DNA from 3 places in the Lysinibacillus sp. FSL K6-4013 genome. Region 2 is predicted to be linked to each of the others. Evidence: a T-box and tRNA genes for the amino acid it is inferred to sense, from the RefSeq annotation. Region 2 holds a T-box; the other regions hold tRNA genes.

Region 1 (6,273 bases), 620 kb from region 2:
CGATATCTAGTTGAATCTATAGCTCGTAAATATTCGAATGGTAAATCTTATTATGATGATATTGTTCAAGTAGGGATGCTGGGATTGTTAGGTGCAATAAGACGTTTTGATCCGAATGTTGGTCGTAGTTTTGAAGCATTTGCCGTGCCAACAATTGTTGGGGAAATCAAACGTTTTTTACGTGATAAAACATGGGATGTTCATGTGCCTAGACGAATAAAGGAACTTGGGCCGAGGATTAAATCAACCGTGGAGGCGCTGACAATTGAATTGCAGCGTTCTCCATCCATTAAAGATATTGCTGAACGATTAGAAGTAGCAGAGGAAGAGGTACTAGAAGCTATGGAAATGAGCCGTAGTTATCAAGCTCTTTCTATGGACCATTCAATAGAATCAGATTCTGACGGTAGCACAGTCACGTTATTCGATATTTTGGGCAGAGAAGACGATGGCTATGAAATGACCAATAAACGAATGATTGTTTCGGATGCACTGGTTGTATTGAATGAGAGAGAAAAGCAAATTATTCAGCTTACATATCTAGAGCAACTTAGTCAAAAAGAAGCTGGAGAACGATTAGGGATTTCTCAAATGCATGTATCTAGGATACAAAGGAAAGCAATAAAGAAATTACAAGAGGCTATTCTAGCAAGTGGCGGTGTTTCGCTCTAATCTTTCGGAGGTATTTAGTGAAGAATACCTTTAAAATGAATGAAAATAGTCTACTCATATTCGTCTGAGTAGACTATTTTTTTGCATTTTTAGTAAAGTGTAATGGTAAAATGAAAAGAAAAAGGTAGTGATGATGTGGAGCAAAAGCAAATGTTACAGCTCATTGCAAAAGATGTAGCAGTCAAACCAGGGCAAGTAGAAGCTGTTATCAAATTATTAGAAGAGGGAAATACGGTACCATTTATTGCGCGCTATCGAAAAGAGGTTACAGGATCACTTGATGAGGTGCAAATTAAGGCTGTAGAAGATCGTTATCACTACATACAGCAACTTGAACAACGAAAAGAAGAAGTTATACGATTAATCCAAGAGCAAGAAAAGCTTACACCAGTATTAGAACAGGCTATTCTTTCTGCAACAATCTTACAACGTGTTGAGGATTTATATAGACCTTATAAGCAAAAACGACGTACAAAGGCGACGATTGCAAAAGAGAAAGGTTTAGAGCCTCTTGCAGATCTCCTATTAGCATTTAGTAATGATGCATTAGAGCAATTAGCAATTGATTTTGTGGATAATGAACAAGTTGCTAATCTTGAAGAAGCCCTGATGGGAGCTCGAGATATATTAGCAGAACGTTTTGCGGACGATGCCTCTATCCGTGAAAAAATTCGTGCTTATTCATGGAAGGATGGCATCCTTGTTACGTCTGTGAAAAATTCTGAAATCGATGAAAAAAATGTTTTTGAAATGTATTACGAATATGAGGAGCCTGTTAATCGCATTGTGCCGCACCGTATTTTAGCGATAAATCGAGGGGAAAAAGAAGAGATATTAAAGGTTTCTATTCATGTACCGGTGGACCGAGTATTAATGATTATGTGGAAAGAATGGATTCCAGCAACTGGTTCCTCTCCTGCTATTGCAGAAGTGAAACTAGCAATCGAGGATTCGTACAAGCGCTTAATTCAGCCTTCAATTGAAAGGGAATTACGAAACGAGCTTACAGAAAAAGCTGAGGCACAGGCTATTCATATTTTCTCTGAAAATTTACGTAACTTATTACTACAGCCACCTATGAAAGGGAAATATGTTTTAGGGGTTGACCCAGCTTACCGTACAGGTTGTAAGCTAGCGGTTGTAGATGAAACTGGGAAAATGCTTGAGGTTACAGCTATTTACCCACATCCACCTAAACCAGATGTGGCAAAATCGAAAGCTACTGTAAAAGCAATTTTGGCAAAGTATCCAATAAGTATAATTGCCATTGGGAATGGTACAGCATCTCGAGAAACAGAACAATTTATCGCAGATGTATTAAACGAACTTACAACTGACATAGCTTATGTGATTGTCAATGAAGCGGGAGCATCTGTTTATTCAGCGTCTGATATTGCACGTGCAGAATTTCCTGATTTACAGGTTGAACAACGTAGTGCTGTCTCCATTGCACGCCGCTTACAGGATCCTTTATCAGAGTTAGTGAAAATTGAACCAAAAGCGGTGGGAGTAGGTCAATATCAGCATGATGTTTCTCAAAAAAAATTAAATGAATCGCTAACTTTTATAGTAGAAACAGCTGTTAACCAAGTTGGTGTTGATGTAAATACGGCTTCATCATCACTCTTACAATACGTTTCTGGTTTATCAAAAACTGTTGCAGAGAATATCGTGAAGACGCGAGAGGAAAATGGTCGATTTACTACACGTGCTCAATTAAAGAAGATTCCAAGGTTAGGTGCCAAAACGTATGAACAGGCTATTGGTTTCCTACGTGTCCCAGAAGCAAAAAATCCGTTTGATGCTACAGGTATTCATCCTGAGAGCTATGATCTTGCTGAGCAAATATTAGCAGAGGCTCAAATAGATAAAAAAGAGTTAGGGACACAGAAGGCAGAGGAAGCTATTGCAGCACTAAATATCCAAAAGTTAAGTGATGTGCTCGGAGTAGGAGTTGTGACAATTCAAGACATCGTGGATACTTTAATGAAACCTAGTCGCGACCCACGTGATGCATTCCCACAACCATTGCTTAAGACTGATGTATTGAAAATGGAAGATTTAAAAGTAGGTATGGAATTGCAGGGTACGGTAAGAAATGTAGTAGATTTCGGCGCATTTGTTGACATTGGCGTGAAGCAAGATGGACTTGTGCATATTTCTAAACTCCAAAACAAACGTATTAAGCATCCATTAGAAGTTGTAGCGCTTGGGGATATTGTAACTGTCTGGGTTGAACAAATAGATGTAACGAAAGGTCGTATCTCTTTAACGATGCTTCCACCTAAAAATCAAGCATTAGTTTGAGTACTAAATTTTCACCACACTGTCTATACTACGCAGTGTGGTATTCTTGTTGTTAGAGGTGATTACTATGGACAATCAAGAATTACAAGAGCTTGTTCGTCGCTTATCTTTGAAAAGCTTTCAGAGACCTTTTCTTCATCAAGCCTATTTTAATGCAAGATTACGTTCAACGGGAGGACGATATCTTTTACAATCTCATAATATTGAGATTAATCCTAAAGCCTATGAGTTATACGGTTTGGAAGAAGTTCAAGGTATTATTTTACACGAATTATGCCATTATCATCTACATATTGAAGGGAAAGGGTATCAGCATCGAGATAAAGATTTTAGAGAATTATTAAGGAAAGTAGATGCCCCACGATTTTGCTCAGTTCTACATTCCCCTAAAGCTACAGTTAAAAAACACCGACGACGCTATACATATACTTGTGTTAATTGCCACCAGTTATATGTACGGAAAATAAAAATGAATGTTGAAAAGTATTGTTGTAGTAAGTGTTTAGGGAAATTAAAATTAGTGGAATAAAAAAACTTTTAAAAATAGTTGACGTTTTGTTGTGTTGTCCCTATAATAGTAAAAGTCGACAAGATAACGACAACAACGAACATACATTATTCCGAAGTAGCTCAGTTGGTAGTAGCACCTGACTGTTAATCAGGTTGTCGCAGGTTCGAGTCCTGCCTTCGGAGCCATGGCCCCTTGGTCAAGTGGTTAAGACACCGCCCTTTCACGGCGGTAACACGGGTTCGAATCCCGTAGGGGTCATTTTTCATAATTTAATGTAAATAATATTTTGGTCCCGTGGTGTAGCGGTTAACATGCCTGCCTGTCACGCAGGAGATCGCCGGTTCGATCCCGGTCGGGACCGCCACTTATTGGGGTATAGCCAAGCGGTAAGGCAACGGATTTTGATTCCGTCATGCCTAGGTTCGAATCCTAGTACCCCAGCCATTCATTTCTTAATTCGAGCCATTAGCTCAGTTGGTAGAGCATCTGACTTTTAATCAGAGGGTCGAAGGTTCGAGTCCTTCATGGCTCATCTCTTTAAGAAAAAGAGTTGACTTTTTGAATTATCGTAGTATAATGAGAAAGTTACTAATCGAATGCGGTCGTGGCGGAATGGCAGACGCGCTAGGTTGAGGGCCTAGTGGGGGCAACCCCGTGGAGGTTCAAGTCCTCTCGGCCGCACCAAGTCAATCAATTTCATATGCGCCCGTAGCTCAATTGGATAGAGCGTCTGACTACGGATCAGAAGGTTGTGGGTTCGACTCCTGCCGGGCGCGCCAAATTTAAAATATATGCGGGTGTAGTTTAATGGTAAAACCTCAGCCTTCCAAGCTGATGTCGTGAGTTCGATTCTCATCACCCGCTCCAAAAAAGTGTTGACAACCGATTGGTTGCATGATACACTTAAGTAGTTGTCTGAAAAGACGACATATGAACCTTGAAAACTGAACAAGCAAAAACGTAATCAATAAAGTTTTAAGTAGCTAGCTTTGCTAGTAAACAAAACACAATTTTGGACATCAAACATGATGCCAGCAAAACAATTTGAGCTAATCAAATTTCTTTTATGGAGAGTTTGATCCTGGCTCAGGACGAACGCTGGCGGCGTGCCTAATACATGCAAGTCGAGCGAACAGAAAAGGAGCTTGCTCCTTTGACGTTAGCGGCGGACGGGTGAGTAACACGTGGGCAACCTACCCTATAGTTTGGGATAACTCCGGGAAACCGGGGCTAATACCGAATAATCTCTTTTGCTTCATGGTGAAAGACTGAAAGACGGCTTCTCGCTGTCGCTATAGGATGGGCCCGCGGCGCATTAGCTAGTTGGTGAGGTAACGGCTCACCAAGGCGACGATGCGTAGCCGACCTGAGAGGGTGATCGGCCACACTGGGACTGAGACACGGCCCAGACTCCTACGGGAGGCAGCAGTAGGGAATCTTCCACAATGGGCGAAAGCCTGATGGAGCAACGCCGCGTGAGTGAAGAAGGTTTTCGGATCGTAAAACTCTGTTGTAAGGGAAGAACAAGTACAGTAGTAACTGGCTGTACCTTGACGGTACCTTATTAGAAAGCCACGGCTAACTACGTGCCAGCAGCCGCGGTAATACGTAGGTGGCAAGCGTTGTCCGGAATTATTGGGCGTAAAGCGCGCGCAGGCGGTCCTTTAAGTCTGATGTGAAAGCCCACGGCTCAACCGTGGAGGGTCATTGGAAACTGGGGGACTTGAGTGCAGAAGAGGAAAGTGGAATTCCAAGTGTAGCGGTGAAATGCGTAGAGATTTGGAGGAACACCAGTGGCGAAGGCGACTTTCTGGTCTGTAACTGACGCTGAGGCGCGAAAGCGTGGGGAGCAAACAGGATTAGATACCCTGGTAGTCCACGCCGTAAACGATGAGTGCTAAGTGTTAGGGGGTTTCCGCCCCTTAGTGCTGCAGCTAACGCATTAAGCACTCCGCCTGGGGAGTACGGTCGCAAGACTGAAACTCAAAGGAATTGACGGGGGCCCGCACAAGCGGTGGAGCATGTGGTTTAATTCGAAGCAACGCGAAGAACCTTACCAGGTCTTGACATCCCGTTGACCACTGTAGAGATATAGTTTCCCCTTCGGGGGCAACGGTGACAGGTGGTGCATGGTTGTCGTCAGCTCGTGTCGTGAGATGTTGGGTTAAGTCCCGCAACGAGCGCAACCCTTGATCTTAGTTGCCATCATTTAGTTGGGCACTCTAAGGTGACTGCCGGTGACAAACCGGAGGAAGGTGGGGATGACGTCAAATCATCATGCCCCTTATGACCTGGGCTACACACGTGCTACAATGGACGATACAAACGGTTGCCAACTCGCGAGAGGGAGCTAATCCGATAAAGTCGTTCTCAGTTCGGATTGTAGGCTGCAACTCGCCTACATGAAGCCGGAATCGCTAGTAATCGCGGATCAGCATGCCGCGGTGAATACGTTCCCGGGCCTTGTACACACCGCCCGTCACACCACGAGAGTTTGTAACACCCGAAGTCGGTGAGGTAACCTTTTGGAGCCAGCCGCCGAAGGTGGGATAGATGATTGGGGTGAAGTCGTAACAAGGTAGCCGTATCGGAAGGTGCGGCTGGATCACCTCCTTTCTAAGGATTATTTCGGAATACAAACCTTGGGTTTGTAAGATTACGTTTTGCGTTCAGTTTTGAAGGTTCATTCTTTCTGAATGAAATACTTCAAAACTTGTTCTTTGAAAACTGGATAAAACGACATTGAAATTGTAACAAACACATTTATTTTTTAAGTTTTTTTA
Region 2 (6,273 bases):
ATCTATTTAGCACAAAATGTCGGTGTTGCCGTAGGTCCTGCCCTTGCCGGTATTGTGGCAGATTATCAATTTGACTATGTGTTTAAAGTGAATTTAGGTATGTATATTTTATTCTTTTTCATTGCCTTATTTACATTTAAGCGTTTGGAAGTGGGCAGTATTGCACCTAAAAATGTCTTGAGCGAAAGTAAACGAATCGTAAACAAGGCACCTTTTTATGCTTTGTTAATAATTAGTGCATCCTCCGTTTTATGCTGGCTAGCATATTCTCAATGGAGTGCAACCATTTCATCCTATACACAAGATTTAGGGTTAGGATTAAAGCAATATAGCCTACTTTGGACAATAAATGGTCTTCTAATTGTCATTGGGCAACCACTCATTGCACCGCTCGTAAAGCGATGGGAACACAATTTAAAACGTCAATTAGTATTTGGTGTAACGCTGATTGCTCTTTCCTTTGGCATTATTGCCTTTGCAAACGATTTTAAAATGTTTGGAGCAGCGATGCTTGTCTTAACATTTGGCGAAATGTTTTATACGCCAGCATTACCAACGATTGCTAATCAATTGGCACCAAAAGGTCGACAAGGATTCTATCAGGGGATTATCAATAGTGCTGCTACTGGAGGACGGATGATTGGTCCACTATTTGGTGGTATTATGGTAGATCAATTTGGCATGATTCCTCTCGTTTTAACATTGGTGGTCATCGTACTATTGGCGATTATTCCATGTTTAACATACGATTATCCTTTAAAGAAGAACAAAATAGTAGCAGATTAATAATGTTGCAATCAAAGAGCAAAATCGAGTGTCAAGTCACTTGATTTTGTTCTTTTTTTATAGTAGATATTGAAAAATTGCTGTGACAGGATTACAATCATACATATTCAAATATTTGAATATGTAGTTATATGGAGGGGTTTTTTTATGGAAGAGGGCTTACAACAGTTTAAAGCGGATTTTTTCAAAGCATTAGCACATCCGTTACGCATCAGAATACTTGAACTCCTTGTAGATGGTCAGAAAAGTGTCAATGAGATTCAAGATTGCTTAGAGAAAGAGGGTTCCGCTGTTTCTCAGCAATTAAGTGTATTGCGTGCTAAAAATATTGTTTATGGGGTGAAGGAAGGAAAAAAAGTTTATTATTCTTTAAGTGACCCAATGATTGGTGCATTACTTGGGGTGGCAAAGGATATTTTTAATAACCATTTGGTTCATACCATTTCGAGATTAGAGGAAATGACAAATAATGAAGGTGACGAAGAGAATAAGTAAATCAATGATGATGAAAAATTGGGCTTTGCGTATTATTTCGAAGGGAAGATTTATCTATGAAGTCACTGTTTACAGGACGCTTTGAAGGGTATTCAGTTCATCATGTAAAAAAGGATTTATTGTCAGGGATTATTGTCGGAATCGTTGCTATTCCACTTGCCATGTCCTTTGCCATCGCATCAGGTGTGAAACCTGAATATGGGATTTATACGGCTTGCATTGCAGGTATTCTTATTTCTCTTTTTGGAGGTTCTAAATATCAAATAGGTGGGCCTACGGGGGCGTTTGTGCCAATTCTATTGGGGATTGTTCTTACCTATGGCTATGAAGATTTATTACTTGCGGGTTTAATGGCAGGGGTATTGCTTTGTATCATGGGCTTTTTTAAGCTAGGGACTTTAATTAAGTTTATTCCACGACCTGTAACAGTTGGCTTTACAGCAGGGATAGCAGTGATTATTTTTACAGGTCAAATCGCTAACTTTCTAGGGCTGACAAATGTTAAAAGGCATGAATATTTTATCGCCAACATACAGGAAATCATTAAGCAGCTAGGTACGACAAATACGTATAGTATTCTTACTGCTGTCGTATGCTTGGTGACAATAGTGATAACACCAAAGTTTTTTCCAAAGGTTCCTGGAGCATTAGCGGGTATTGTTGTCTCTACACTTATGGCAACTTTCCTCTTTTCAGGACAAGTTGCTACCATTGCAACGGCTTATGGTCAAATTCCTAATACATTACCTCATTTCGCCTTACCGAATATCACGCTCGAACGATTACAACAACTTATTGGTCCAGCGTTTGTTATTGCAATGCTAGGTGGTATTGAGTCTCTATTATCGGCAGTGGTGGCGGATGGGATGACAAATAGTAAGCATAACAGTAATCGTGAGCTAATTGGGCAGGGGATTGCTAATATTGTGACGCCTTTATTCGGTGGTATTCCAGCAACAGGCGCCATTGCACGCACAGCGACCAATATCAAAACAGGCGCAGTATCCCCTATGTCGGGTATCATTCATGGTGTGTTTGTTCTAATCACATTATTGTTATTAGCTCCATATGCATCTCATATTCCGTTAGCAAGCATGGCTCCGGTACTGATGGTCGTAGCTTGGAATATGAGTGAACGACATCATTTTTCACATATCGTAAAATTAAAATCAGGCGACTCACTGGTATTATTGATTACCTTTTTATTAACGGTATTCACTAGTCTTACATTAGCAGTTGAGGTAGGGCTTGTGCTGGCTGTGCTATTATTTGCGAAACGTATGAGTGAAAAGCTTGTTGTTACAAAAGTACTTCCGGATCATTCAAATAAAAGTGAGAAGGTACAGCCACATGTAGTGCATCAGCAGCATGATTGCCCGCAGATTAGTATGTACACAATTGAAGGGCCGTTGTTTTTTGGCGCTGCACAAATGTTTGAACAAACAATTGAAAGTACTTTGCATCAGCAACCAAGAGTTTTGATATTACGGATGGGGAAAGTGCCCTTTATGGATTCTACTGGAGAAGCATATTTTAACAATATCATAGAAAATTATAAAGCACAGGGCGGTACTATCTTGGTAACAGGTGTGCAAGGTGATTTACAGGATGCTCTTGAACACAATGGTCTTTACGATAAAATAGGCGCGCAACATTTTTTTCAGCATACAGGAGAAGCGATTACAAAAGCTTTCCATTATTTGAACGCCAATCAATGTATTGGTTGTCAGCATTTTGCTTTTCATGAATGTCAGGATTTATCAAAGTCTAAGGGAGAAAAGGATTTAATTGTTCAGTAATGGGTAAGCTGTAAACAAAGGCTTGTGCTTTTCAATACTTTCCATTAGAATAAATGCAATATCATGTAAAGACTGTGATGAGGAATAGTAGATTTGTGGTTCTTTTTAGAGAGCTAGCGGTTGGTGGGAGCTAGTAAGAATGCAAATTGAACTCGCCTTCTGAGTCTGCCCGCGTGAAACAGCGTGTGTCGTTTCTTCCGCGTTAAGGAAGCTTGAGCCGAGTGTAATCACTAATTTGGGTGGTACCGCGGGAGTACAAATTCTCTCGTCCCTTCTATAAGAAAGGGGCGAGTTTTTTTATTTTTTAAATATTTTGTCAATTATGATGGAGAGCAACACGATCAATCGAAGGAGGAAAAGAAATGAGTTTTAATCATGAACAAATTGAAAAAAAGTGGCAGCGATATTGGGCTGATAACAAAACATTTAAAACTGAAAATGAAACAGCAAAGCCTAAATTTTATGCATTAGATATGTTCCCATATCCATCTGGCGCAGGACTTCATGTTGGCCATCCAGAGGGGTATACGGCAACTGATATTCTATCACGCTTTAAACGTATGCAAGGCTATAATGTACTTCATCCAATGGGCTGGGATGCTTTTGGTTTACCAGCTGAGCAATATGCACTCGATACAGGGAATGATCCGGCTGAATTTACAGCTAAAAATATTGCGACATTTAAACGTCAAATTCAAGAGCTAGGCTTTAGCTATGATTGGGATCGTGAAATTAACACAACGGATCCAGAGTATTATAAATGGACACAATGGATTTTTATCCAGCTTTATAAAAAAGGCTTAGCTTATGTGGATGAAGTAGCTGTTAACTGGTGTCCAGCACTTGGCACGGTATTAGCGAACGAAGAAGTAATTGATGGGAAATCAGAGCGTGGTGGTCATCCTGTAGAACGCAGACCAATGAAGCAATGGATGCTTAAAATTACAGCCTATGCTGATCGTTTAATCGATGACTTAGAAGAAGTTGATTGGCCTGAGTCTATTAAAGATATGCAACGCAATTGGATTGGCCGTTCAGAAGGGGCTGAAGTGACATTTGCCATTGACGGTTCTGATCAAAACTTCACAGTTTTCACAACACGCCCTGATACATTGTTTGGTGCTACATACTGTGTGCTTGCACCAGAGCATAAATTAGTGGAACAAATTACAACAGCTGACCAACGCCAAGCTGTTGAGGCTTATTTAGAGAAAGTTAAAATGAAATCTGATCTAGAGCGTACAGATTTAGCGAAAGAAAAAACAGGCGTATTTACAGGTGCTTATGCAGTAAATCCGATAAACGGTAAAAAAGTGCCGATTTGGATTGCTGATTATGTGTTAGTGTCTTATGGTACAGGTGCTATTATGGCGGTGCCAGCACATGATGAACGCGACTATGAATTCGCAACTGAATTTGGCTTAGACATCGTTCCTGTACTTGAAGGTGGAGACATCAGCAAAGAAGCATTTACAGGTGATGGTCAACATATTAACTCTGAATTCCTTAATGGCTTAAATAAAGCAGATGGCATTGCGAAAGCCATTGAATGGTTAGAGGAAAAAGGTGTAGGGGAGAAGAAAATTTCTTATCGTCTACGTGACTGGTTATTCTCCCGTCAACGTTATTGGGGAGAACCAATTCCAATGATTCATTGGGAAGATGGCACAATTACGCCAGTTCCAGAATCAGAATTACCATTAATGCTACCAAAAACAGATAATATCCGACCATCAGGTACAGGTGAATCACCATTAGCAAATATTGAAGAATGGGTAAATGTTGTCGATCCAGAGACAGGTAAAAAAGGACGTCGTGAAACAAATACAATGCCGCAGTGGGCAGGTTCGAGCTGGTACTTCCTACGCTATATCGACCCGACAAACACAGAGGCAATTGCAGACCCAGAGTTACTAAAACGCTGGTTACCAGTTGATATATATATTGGTGGTGCGGAGCATGCAGTATTGCATTTACTATACGCTCGCTTCTGGCATAAAGTTCTATATGATTTAGGCGTTGTTCATACAAAAGAGCCATTCCAAAAATTATTTAACCAGGGAATGATTCTAGGTGAAGGTAACGAGAAAATGTCTAAATCTAAGGGCAATGTCGTCAACCCAGATGAAATCATTACGTCACATGGTGCCGATACATTACGCTTATATGAAATGTTCATGGGCCCACTAGAGGCTTCTGTTGCATGGTCTACAAATGGCTTAGATGGAGCACGCCGCTTCTTAGACCGTATCTGGCGTCTATTTGTCAATGAAGAAGATGGCGCAATTTCAGCAAAAATCCAAGTGTCTAACGATCAATCACTTGAAAAATCATACCACCAAACAGTGAAAAAAGTGACAGAGGATTATGAAGGCATCCGCTTTAACACAGCTATTTCACAAATGATGGTCTTTATTAATGATTGCTATAAAGCTGATGTGATTCCAACGGCTTATGCTGAAGGCTTTGTGAAAATGCTTGCACCAATCGCTCCGCATATTGCAGAAGAACTATGGCAACTATTAGGTCACAATTCAACACTTTCTTACGAGCAATGGCCAACCTATGATGAAGCAAAGCTTGTGGATGATGAAGTCGAAATTGCTGTACAGGTTGCTGGTAAAGTACGTGCGAAGATCGTTGTAGCAAAAGATGCGTCAAAAGAGGACATCGAAAAAGTAGCACTTGCTGATGAAAAGGTTCAAGAATATATGGCAGGAAAGAGCTTAGTGAAAATCATCGTTATTCCAGGCAAACTTGTCAATATTGTCGTAAAATAAAGAGCTATAAAGTAAAAATGTACATTACTAAATTCAATTTTAGTAATGTACATTTTTTAATTTGGCGTTATATAAGCGATAAAATAAGGACTGCACCCATCTAACTGAGTGCAGTTCAATACAATTTAAATAATCAATCCCACAATAATAGCTGTTAGGATACTTACGAGTGTAGCACCGTACAACAACTTTAAGCCAAAGCGGGCAACGACATTACCTTGTCTTTCATTCAAACCTTTTACAGCACCCGAAATAATACCGATGGATGAAAAGTTGGCAAAGGATACAAGGAATACAGAAATAATGCCTAGTGTACGTTCACTCATGGACGCTGAGACGTCGCCAAGGTTAATCATGGCAACGAATTCATTCGTTACTAATTTAGTTGCCATAATACCGCCAGCAGCCACAGC
Region 3 (6,273 bases), 1.4 Mb from region 2:
TCTGAATTCGGTAAACCGGGATGGCCCCCTAGTCCAAACAGTGCTCTACCTCCAGTATTCTCATCACGAGGCTAGCCCTAAAGCTATTTCGGAGAGAACCAGCTATCTCCAAGTTCGATTGGAATTTCTCCGCTACCCACACCTCATCCCCGCACTTTTCAACGTGCGTGGGTTCGGGCCTCCAGTAAGTGTTACCTCACCTTCACCCTGGACATGGGTAGATCACCTGGTTTCGGGTCTACGACCACGTACTACATCGCCCTATTCAGACTCGCTTTCGCTGCGGCTCCGCCTTCTAAAGCTTAACCTTGCACGTAATCGTAACTCGCCGGTTCATTCTACAAAAGGCACGCTATCACCCATTAACGGGCTCTAACTACTTGTAGGCACACGGTTTCAGGATCTCTTTCACTCCCCTTCCGGGGTGCTTTTCACCTTTCCCTCACGGTACTGGTTCACTATCGGTCACTAGGTAGTATTTAGCCTTGGGAGATGGTCCTCCCGGATTCCGACGGAATTTCACGTGTTCCGCCGTACTCAGGATCCACTCAGGAGAGAACGAACTTTCGACTACAGGGCTTTTACCTGCTCTGGCGGACCTTTCCAAGTCGCTTCATCTAACTCGCTCTTTTGTAACTCCGTATAGAGTGTCCTACAACCCCAAGAGGCAAGCCTCTTGGTTTGGGCTCTTCCCGTTTCGCTCGCCGCTACTCAGGGAATCGATTTTTCTTTCTCTTCCTCCAGGTACTTAGATGTTTCAGTTCCCTGGGTCTGCCTTCAAGACGCTATGTATTCACGTCAAGATACTACGCGATTAAACGTAGTGGGTTCCCCCATTCGGAAATCTCCGGATCAAAGCTCACTTACAGCTCCCCGAAGCATATCGGTGTTAGTGCCGTCCTTCTTCGGCTCCTAGTGCCAAGGCATTCGCCGTGCGCCCTTAATAACTTAACCAAGTTATTAAGCCTATAAAAAAACTTAAAAAATAAATGTGTTTGTTACAATTTCAATGTCGTTTTATCCAGTTTTCAAAGAACAAAAATTGGTGGAGCCTAGCGGGATCGAACCGCTGACCTCCTGCGTGCAAGGCAGGCGCTCTCCCAGCTGAGCTAAGGCCCCAAGAGGTATATATGGTGGGCCTAAATGGACTCGAACCATCGACCTCACGCTTATCAGGCGTGCGCTCTAACCAGCTGAGCTATAGGCCCTCTTGGAAGTTTTATTAGATTTCATAAACCTTCAAAACTGAACGCAAAACGTAATCTTACAAACCCATGGTTTGTATTCCGAAAATATCCTTAGAAAGGAGGTGATCCAGCCGCACCTTCCGATACGGCTACCTTGTTACGACTTCACCCCAATCATCTATCCCACCTTCGGCGGCTGGCTCCAAAAGGTTACCTCACCGACTTCGGGTGTTACAAACTCTCGTGGTGTGACGGGCGGTGTGTACAAGGCCCGGGAACGTATTCACCGCGGCATGCTGATCCGCGATTACTAGCGATTCCGGCTTCATGTAGGCGAGTTGCAGCCTACAATCCGAACTGAGAACGACTTTATCGGATTAGCTCCCTCTCGCGAGTTGGCAACCGTTTGTATCGTCCATTGTAGCACGTGTGTAGCCCAGGTCATAAGGGGCATGATGATTTGACGTCATCCCCACCTTCCTCCGGTTTGTCACCGGCAGTCACCTTAGAGTGCCCAACTAAATGATGGCAACTAAGATCAAGGGTTGCGCTCGTTGCGGGACTTAACCCAACATCTCACGACACGAGCTGACGACAACCATGCACCACCTGTCACCGTTGCCCCCGAAGGGGAAACTATATCTCTACAGTGGTCAACGGGATGTCAAGACCTGGTAAGGTTCTTCGCGTTGCTTCGAATTAAACCACATGCTCCACCGCTTGTGCGGGCCCCCGTCAATTCCTTTGAGTTTCAGTCTTGCGACCGTACTCCCCAGGCGGAGTGCTTAATGCGTTAGCTGCAGCACTAAGGGGCGGAAACCCCCTAACACTTAGCACTCATCGTTTACGGCGTGGACTACCAGGGTATCTAATCCTGTTTGCTCCCCACGCTTTCGCGCCTCAGCGTCAGTTACAGACCAGAAAGTCGCCTTCGCCACTGGTGTTCCTCCAAATCTCTACGCATTTCACCGCTACACTTGGAATTCCACTTTCCTCTTCTGCACTCAAGTCCCCCAGTTTCCAATGACCCTCCACGGTTGAGCCGTGGGCTTTCACATCAGACTTAAAGGACCGCCTGCGCGCGCTTTACGCCCAATAATTCCGGACAACGCTTGCCACCTACGTATTACCGCGGCTGCTGGCACGTAGTTAGCCGTGGCTTTCTAATAAGGTACCGTCAAGGTACAGCCAGTTACTACTGTACTTGTTCTTCCCTTACAACAGAGTTTTACGATCCGAAAACCTTCTTCACTCACGCGGCGTTGCTCCATCAGGCTTTCGCCCATTGTGGAAGATTCCCTACTGCTGCCTCCCGTAGGAGTCTGGGCCGTGTCTCAGTCCCAGTGTGGCCGATCACCCTCTCAGGTCGGCTACGCATCGTCGCCTTGGTGAGCCGTTACCTCACCAACTAGCTAATGCGCCGCGGGCCCATCCTATAGCGACAGCGAGATGCCGTCTTTCAGTCTCTTGCCATGAAGCAAAAGAGATTATTCGGTATTAGCCCCGGTTTCCCGGAGTTATCCCAAACTATAGGGTAGGTTGCCCACGTGTTACTCACCCGTCCGCCGCTAACGTCAAAGGAGCAAGCTCCTTTTCTGTTCGCTCGACTTGCATGTATTAGGCACGCCGCCAGCGTTCGTCCTGAGCCAGGATCAAACTCTCCATAAAAGAAATTTGATTAGCTCAAATTGTTTTGCTGGCATCATGTTTGATGTCCAAAATTATGTTTTGTTCACTAGCAAAGCTAGCTACTTAAAACTTTATTGATTACGTTTTGCTTGTTCAGTTTTCAAGGTTCATGTAATTGAATTGGTGGAGCCTAGCGGGATCGAACCGCTGACCTCCTGCGTGCAAGGCAGGCGCTCTCCCAGCTGAGCTAAGGCCCCGTATTTTTTAGGAAATGGTCGGGAAGACAGGATTCGAACCTGCGACCCCTTGGTCCCAAACCAAGTGCTCTACCAAGCTGAGCTACTTCCCGTTGTTCTTATGGCGCGCCCGACAGGAGTCGAACCCATAACCTTCTGATCCGTAGTCAGACGCTCTATCCAATTGAGCTACGGGCGCATTTAAAATGGTGCCGAGGACCGGAATCGAACCGGTACGGTAGTCACCTACCGCAGGATTTTAAGTCCTGTGCGTCTGCCAGTTCCGCCACCCCGGCACATTTGGAGCGGAAGACGAGGTTCGAACTCGCGACCCCCACCTTGGCAAGGTGGTGTTCTACCACTGAACTACTTCCGCATGTGCATAAGTTTTTTATCTGGCAATGAAAATAATGGTGCGGGTGAAGGGAGTCGAACCCCCACGCCTTGCGGCGCTAGATCCTAAGTCTAGTGCGTCTGCCAATTCCGCCACACCCGCTTATTATTATTTCTAAATGGTGAGCCATGAAGGACTCGAACCTTCGACCCTCTGATTAAAAGTCAGATGCTCTACCAACTGAGCTAATGGCTCGAAAAAATGGTGCCGGCTATAGGAATCGAACCCACGACCTACTGATTACAAGTCAGTTGCTCTACCTGCTGAGCTAAACCGGCATATGGTGGAGGATGACGGGCTCGAACCGCCGACCCTCTGCTTGTAAGGCAGATGCTCTCCCAGCTGAGCTAATCCTCCTGGGTGTTATGCCTAGCGACGTCCTACTCTCACAGGGGGAAGCCCCCAACTACCATCGGCGCTAAAGAGCTTAACTTCCGTGTTCGGTATGGGAACGGGTGTGACCTCTTTGCCATCATCACTAGACTTTTTAAAAGACAAGATTTATTATACCATATTTAAGTATAAATACAAGCTTTTTTTAAAACTTTCTTGTTCTTTCAAAACTGGATAAACGGTGCATTGAATGCTTCAAACGTTTTGGTTAAGTCCTCGATCGATTAGTATTCGTCAGCTCCATGTGTCACCACACTTCCACCTCGAACCTATCTACCTCATCGTCTTTGAGGGATCTTACTTACTTGCGTAATGGGAAATCTCATCTTGAGGGGGGCTTCATGCTTAGATGCTTTCAGCACTTATCCCGTCCACACATAGCTACCCAGCGATGCCTTTGGCAAGACAACTGGTACACCAGCGGTGTGTCCATCCCGGTCCTCTCGTACTAAGGACAGCTCCTCTCAAATTTCCTACGCCCACGACGGATAGGGACCGAACTGTCTCACGACGTTCTGAACCCAGCTCGCGTACCGCTTTAATGGGCGAACAGCCCAACCCTTGGGACCGACTACAGCCCCAGGATGCGATGAGCCGACATCGAGGTGCCAAACCTCCCCGTCGATGTGGACTCTTGGGGGAGATAAGCCTGTTATCCCCGGGGTAGCTTTTATCCGTTGAGCGATGGCCCTTCCATGCGGAACCACCGGATCACTAAGCCCGTCTTTCGACCCTGCTCGACTTGTAGGTCTCGCAGTCAAGCTCCCTTGTGCCTTTACACTCTACGAATGATTTCCAACCATTCTGAGGGAACCTTTGGGCGCCTCCGTTACCTTTTAGGAGGCGACCGCCCCAGTCAAACTGTCCGCCTGACACTGTCTCCTGCCCCGCTAAGGGGCATGGGTTAGAATTTCAATACAACCAGGGTAGTATCCCACCGACGCCTCCTTCGAAGCTGGCGCTCCGAGATCTCTGGCTCCTACCTATCCTGTACAAGTTGTACCAAAATTCAATATCAGGCTACAGTAAAGCTCCACGGGGTCTTTCCGTCCTGTCGCGGGTAACCTGCATCTTCACAGGTACTATAATTTCACCGAGTCTCTCGTTGAGACAGTGCCCAGATCGTTACGCCTTTCGTGCGGGTCGGAACTTACCCGACAAGGAATTTCGCTACCTTAGGACCGTTATAGTTACGGCCGCCGTTTACTGGGGCTTCAATTCGCAGCTTCGCTTGCGCTAACCACTCCTCTTAACCTTCCAGCACCGGGCAGGCGTCAGCCCCTATACGTCACCTTACGGTTTTGCAGAGACCTGTGTTTTTGCTAAACAGTCGCCTGGGCCTATTCACTGCGGCTCTCATGCGCTTGCACGCTCAAGAGCACCCCTTCTCCCGAAGTTACGGGGTCATTTTGCCGAGTTCCTTAACGAGAGTTCTCTCGCACACCTTAGGATTCTCTCCTCGACTACCTGTGTCGGTTTGCGGTACGGGCACCTCTCACCTCGATAGAGGCTTTTCTTGGCAGTGTGAAATCAGGAACTTCGTCCATTCGGACTCGCCATCACAGCTCAACGTTACAGTGTGCGGATTTGCCTACACACACGCCTTACTGCTTGGACGCGCACAACCAACGGCGCGCTTACCCTATCCTACTGCGTCCCCCCATTTCTCAAACGGTGAGGAGGTGGTACAGGAATATCAACCTGTTGTCCATCGCCTACGCCTATCGGCCTCGGCTTAGGTCCCGACTAACCCTGAGCGGACGAGCCTTCCTCAGGAAACCTTAGTCATACGGTGGACGGGATTCTCACCCGTCTTTCGCTACTCATACCGGCATTCTCACTTCTAAGCGCTCCACCAGTCCTTCCGGTCTGACTTCAACGCACTTAGAACGCTCTCCTACCACTGACATCGTAGATGTCAATCCACAGCTTCGGTGAATCGTTTAGCCCCGATACATTTTCGGCGCAGCGTCACTCGACCAGTGAGCTATTACGCACTCTTTAAATGATGGCTGCTTCTAAGCCAACATCCTGGTTGTCTGTGCAACGCCACATCCTTTTCCACTTAACGATTACTTTGGGACCTTAGCTGGTGGTCTGGGCTGTTTCCCTTTTGACTACGGATCTTATCACTCGCAGTCTGACTCCCGTGTATAAATATCTGGCATTCGGAGTTTGTCTGAATTCGGTAAACCGGGATGGCCCCCTAGTCCAAACAGTGCTCTACCTCCAGTATTCTCATCACGAGGCTAGCCCTAAAGCTATTTCGGAGAGAACCAGCTATCTCCAAGTTCGATTGGAATTTCTCCGCTACCCACACCTCATCCCCGCACTTTTCAACGTGCGTGGGTTCGGGCCTCCAGTAAGTGTTACCTCACCTTCACCCTGGACATGGGTAGATCACCTGGTTTCGGGTCTACGACCACGTACTACT

What was found. The T-box of region 2 lies ahead of leuS (leucine--tRNA ligase). A T-box ahead of a tRNA ligase gene usually reads a tRNA of that ligase, here a tRNA-Leu.
Region 1: it encodes a tRNA-Leu, which carries the amino acid that the T-box ahead of leuS (leucine--tRNA ligase) is inferred to sense. The anticodon was not compared.
Region 3: it encodes a tRNA-Leu, which carries the amino acid that the T-box ahead of leuS (leucine--tRNA ligase) is inferred to sense. The anticodon was not compared.

What each region holds. Positions count from the first base shown of each region.
Region 1 is NZ_CP152031.1:4,142,074-4,148,346, reverse strand. Features, by position in the region: gene sigB (RNA polymerase sigma factor SigB) at 1-672, shown strand, start outside; gene MHB39_RS20540 (Tex family protein) at 808-2,979, shown strand; gene MHB39_RS20535 (SprT family protein) at 3,047-3,508, shown strand; tRNA gene MHB39_RS20530 (tRNA-Asn) at 3,599-3,675, shown strand; tRNA gene MHB39_RS20525 (tRNA-Glu) at 3,677-3,748, shown strand; tRNA gene MHB39_RS20520 (tRNA-Asp) at 3,779-3,854, shown strand; tRNA gene MHB39_RS20515 (tRNA-Gln) at 3,860-3,934, shown strand; tRNA gene MHB39_RS20510 (tRNA-Lys) at 3,950-4,022, shown strand; tRNA gene MHB39_RS20505 (tRNA-Leu) at 4,089-4,174, shown strand; tRNA gene MHB39_RS20500 (tRNA-Arg) at 4,193-4,269, shown strand; tRNA gene MHB39_RS20495 (tRNA-Gly) at 4,284-4,357, shown strand; rRNA gene MHB39_RS20490 (16S ribosomal RNA) at 4,554-6,106, shown strand.
Region 2 is NZ_CP152031.1:3,518,021-3,524,293, reverse strand. Features, by position in the region: gene MHB39_RS17330 (MFS transporter) at 1-786, shown strand, start outside; gene MHB39_RS17325 (metalloregulator ArsR/SmtB family transcription factor) at 934-1,281, shown strand; gene sulP (sulfate permease) at 1,338-3,080, shown strand; T-box leader at 3,146-3,356, shown strand; gene leuS (leucine--tRNA ligase) at 3,443-5,860, shown strand; gene MHB39_RS17310 (nucleoside transporter C-terminal domain-containing protein) at 5,986-6,273, opposite strand, start outside.
Region 3 is NZ_CP152031.1:136,779-143,051, reverse strand. Features, by position in the region: rRNA gene MHB39_RS00765 (23S ribosomal RNA) at 1-954, opposite strand, end outside; tRNA gene MHB39_RS00760 (tRNA-Ala) at 1,044-1,119, opposite strand; tRNA gene MHB39_RS00755 (tRNA-Ile) at 1,132-1,208, opposite strand; rRNA gene MHB39_RS00750 (16S ribosomal RNA) at 1,303-2,855, opposite strand; tRNA gene MHB39_RS00745 (tRNA-Ala) at 2,998-3,073, opposite strand; tRNA gene MHB39_RS00740 (tRNA-Pro) at 3,089-3,165, opposite strand; tRNA gene MHB39_RS00735 (tRNA-Arg) at 3,175-3,251, opposite strand; tRNA gene MHB39_RS00730 (tRNA-Leu) at 3,260-3,348, opposite strand; tRNA gene MHB39_RS00725 (tRNA-Gly) at 3,354-3,428, opposite strand; tRNA gene MHB39_RS00720 (tRNA-Leu) at 3,464-3,548, opposite strand; tRNA gene MHB39_RS00715 (tRNA-Lys) at 3,566-3,641, opposite strand; tRNA gene MHB39_RS00710 (tRNA-Thr) at 3,649-3,724, opposite strand; tRNA gene MHB39_RS00705 (tRNA-Val) at 3,728-3,803, opposite strand; rRNA gene rrf (5S ribosomal RNA) at 3,814-3,929, opposite strand; rRNA gene MHB39_RS00695 (23S ribosomal RNA) at 4,044-6,273, opposite strand, start outside.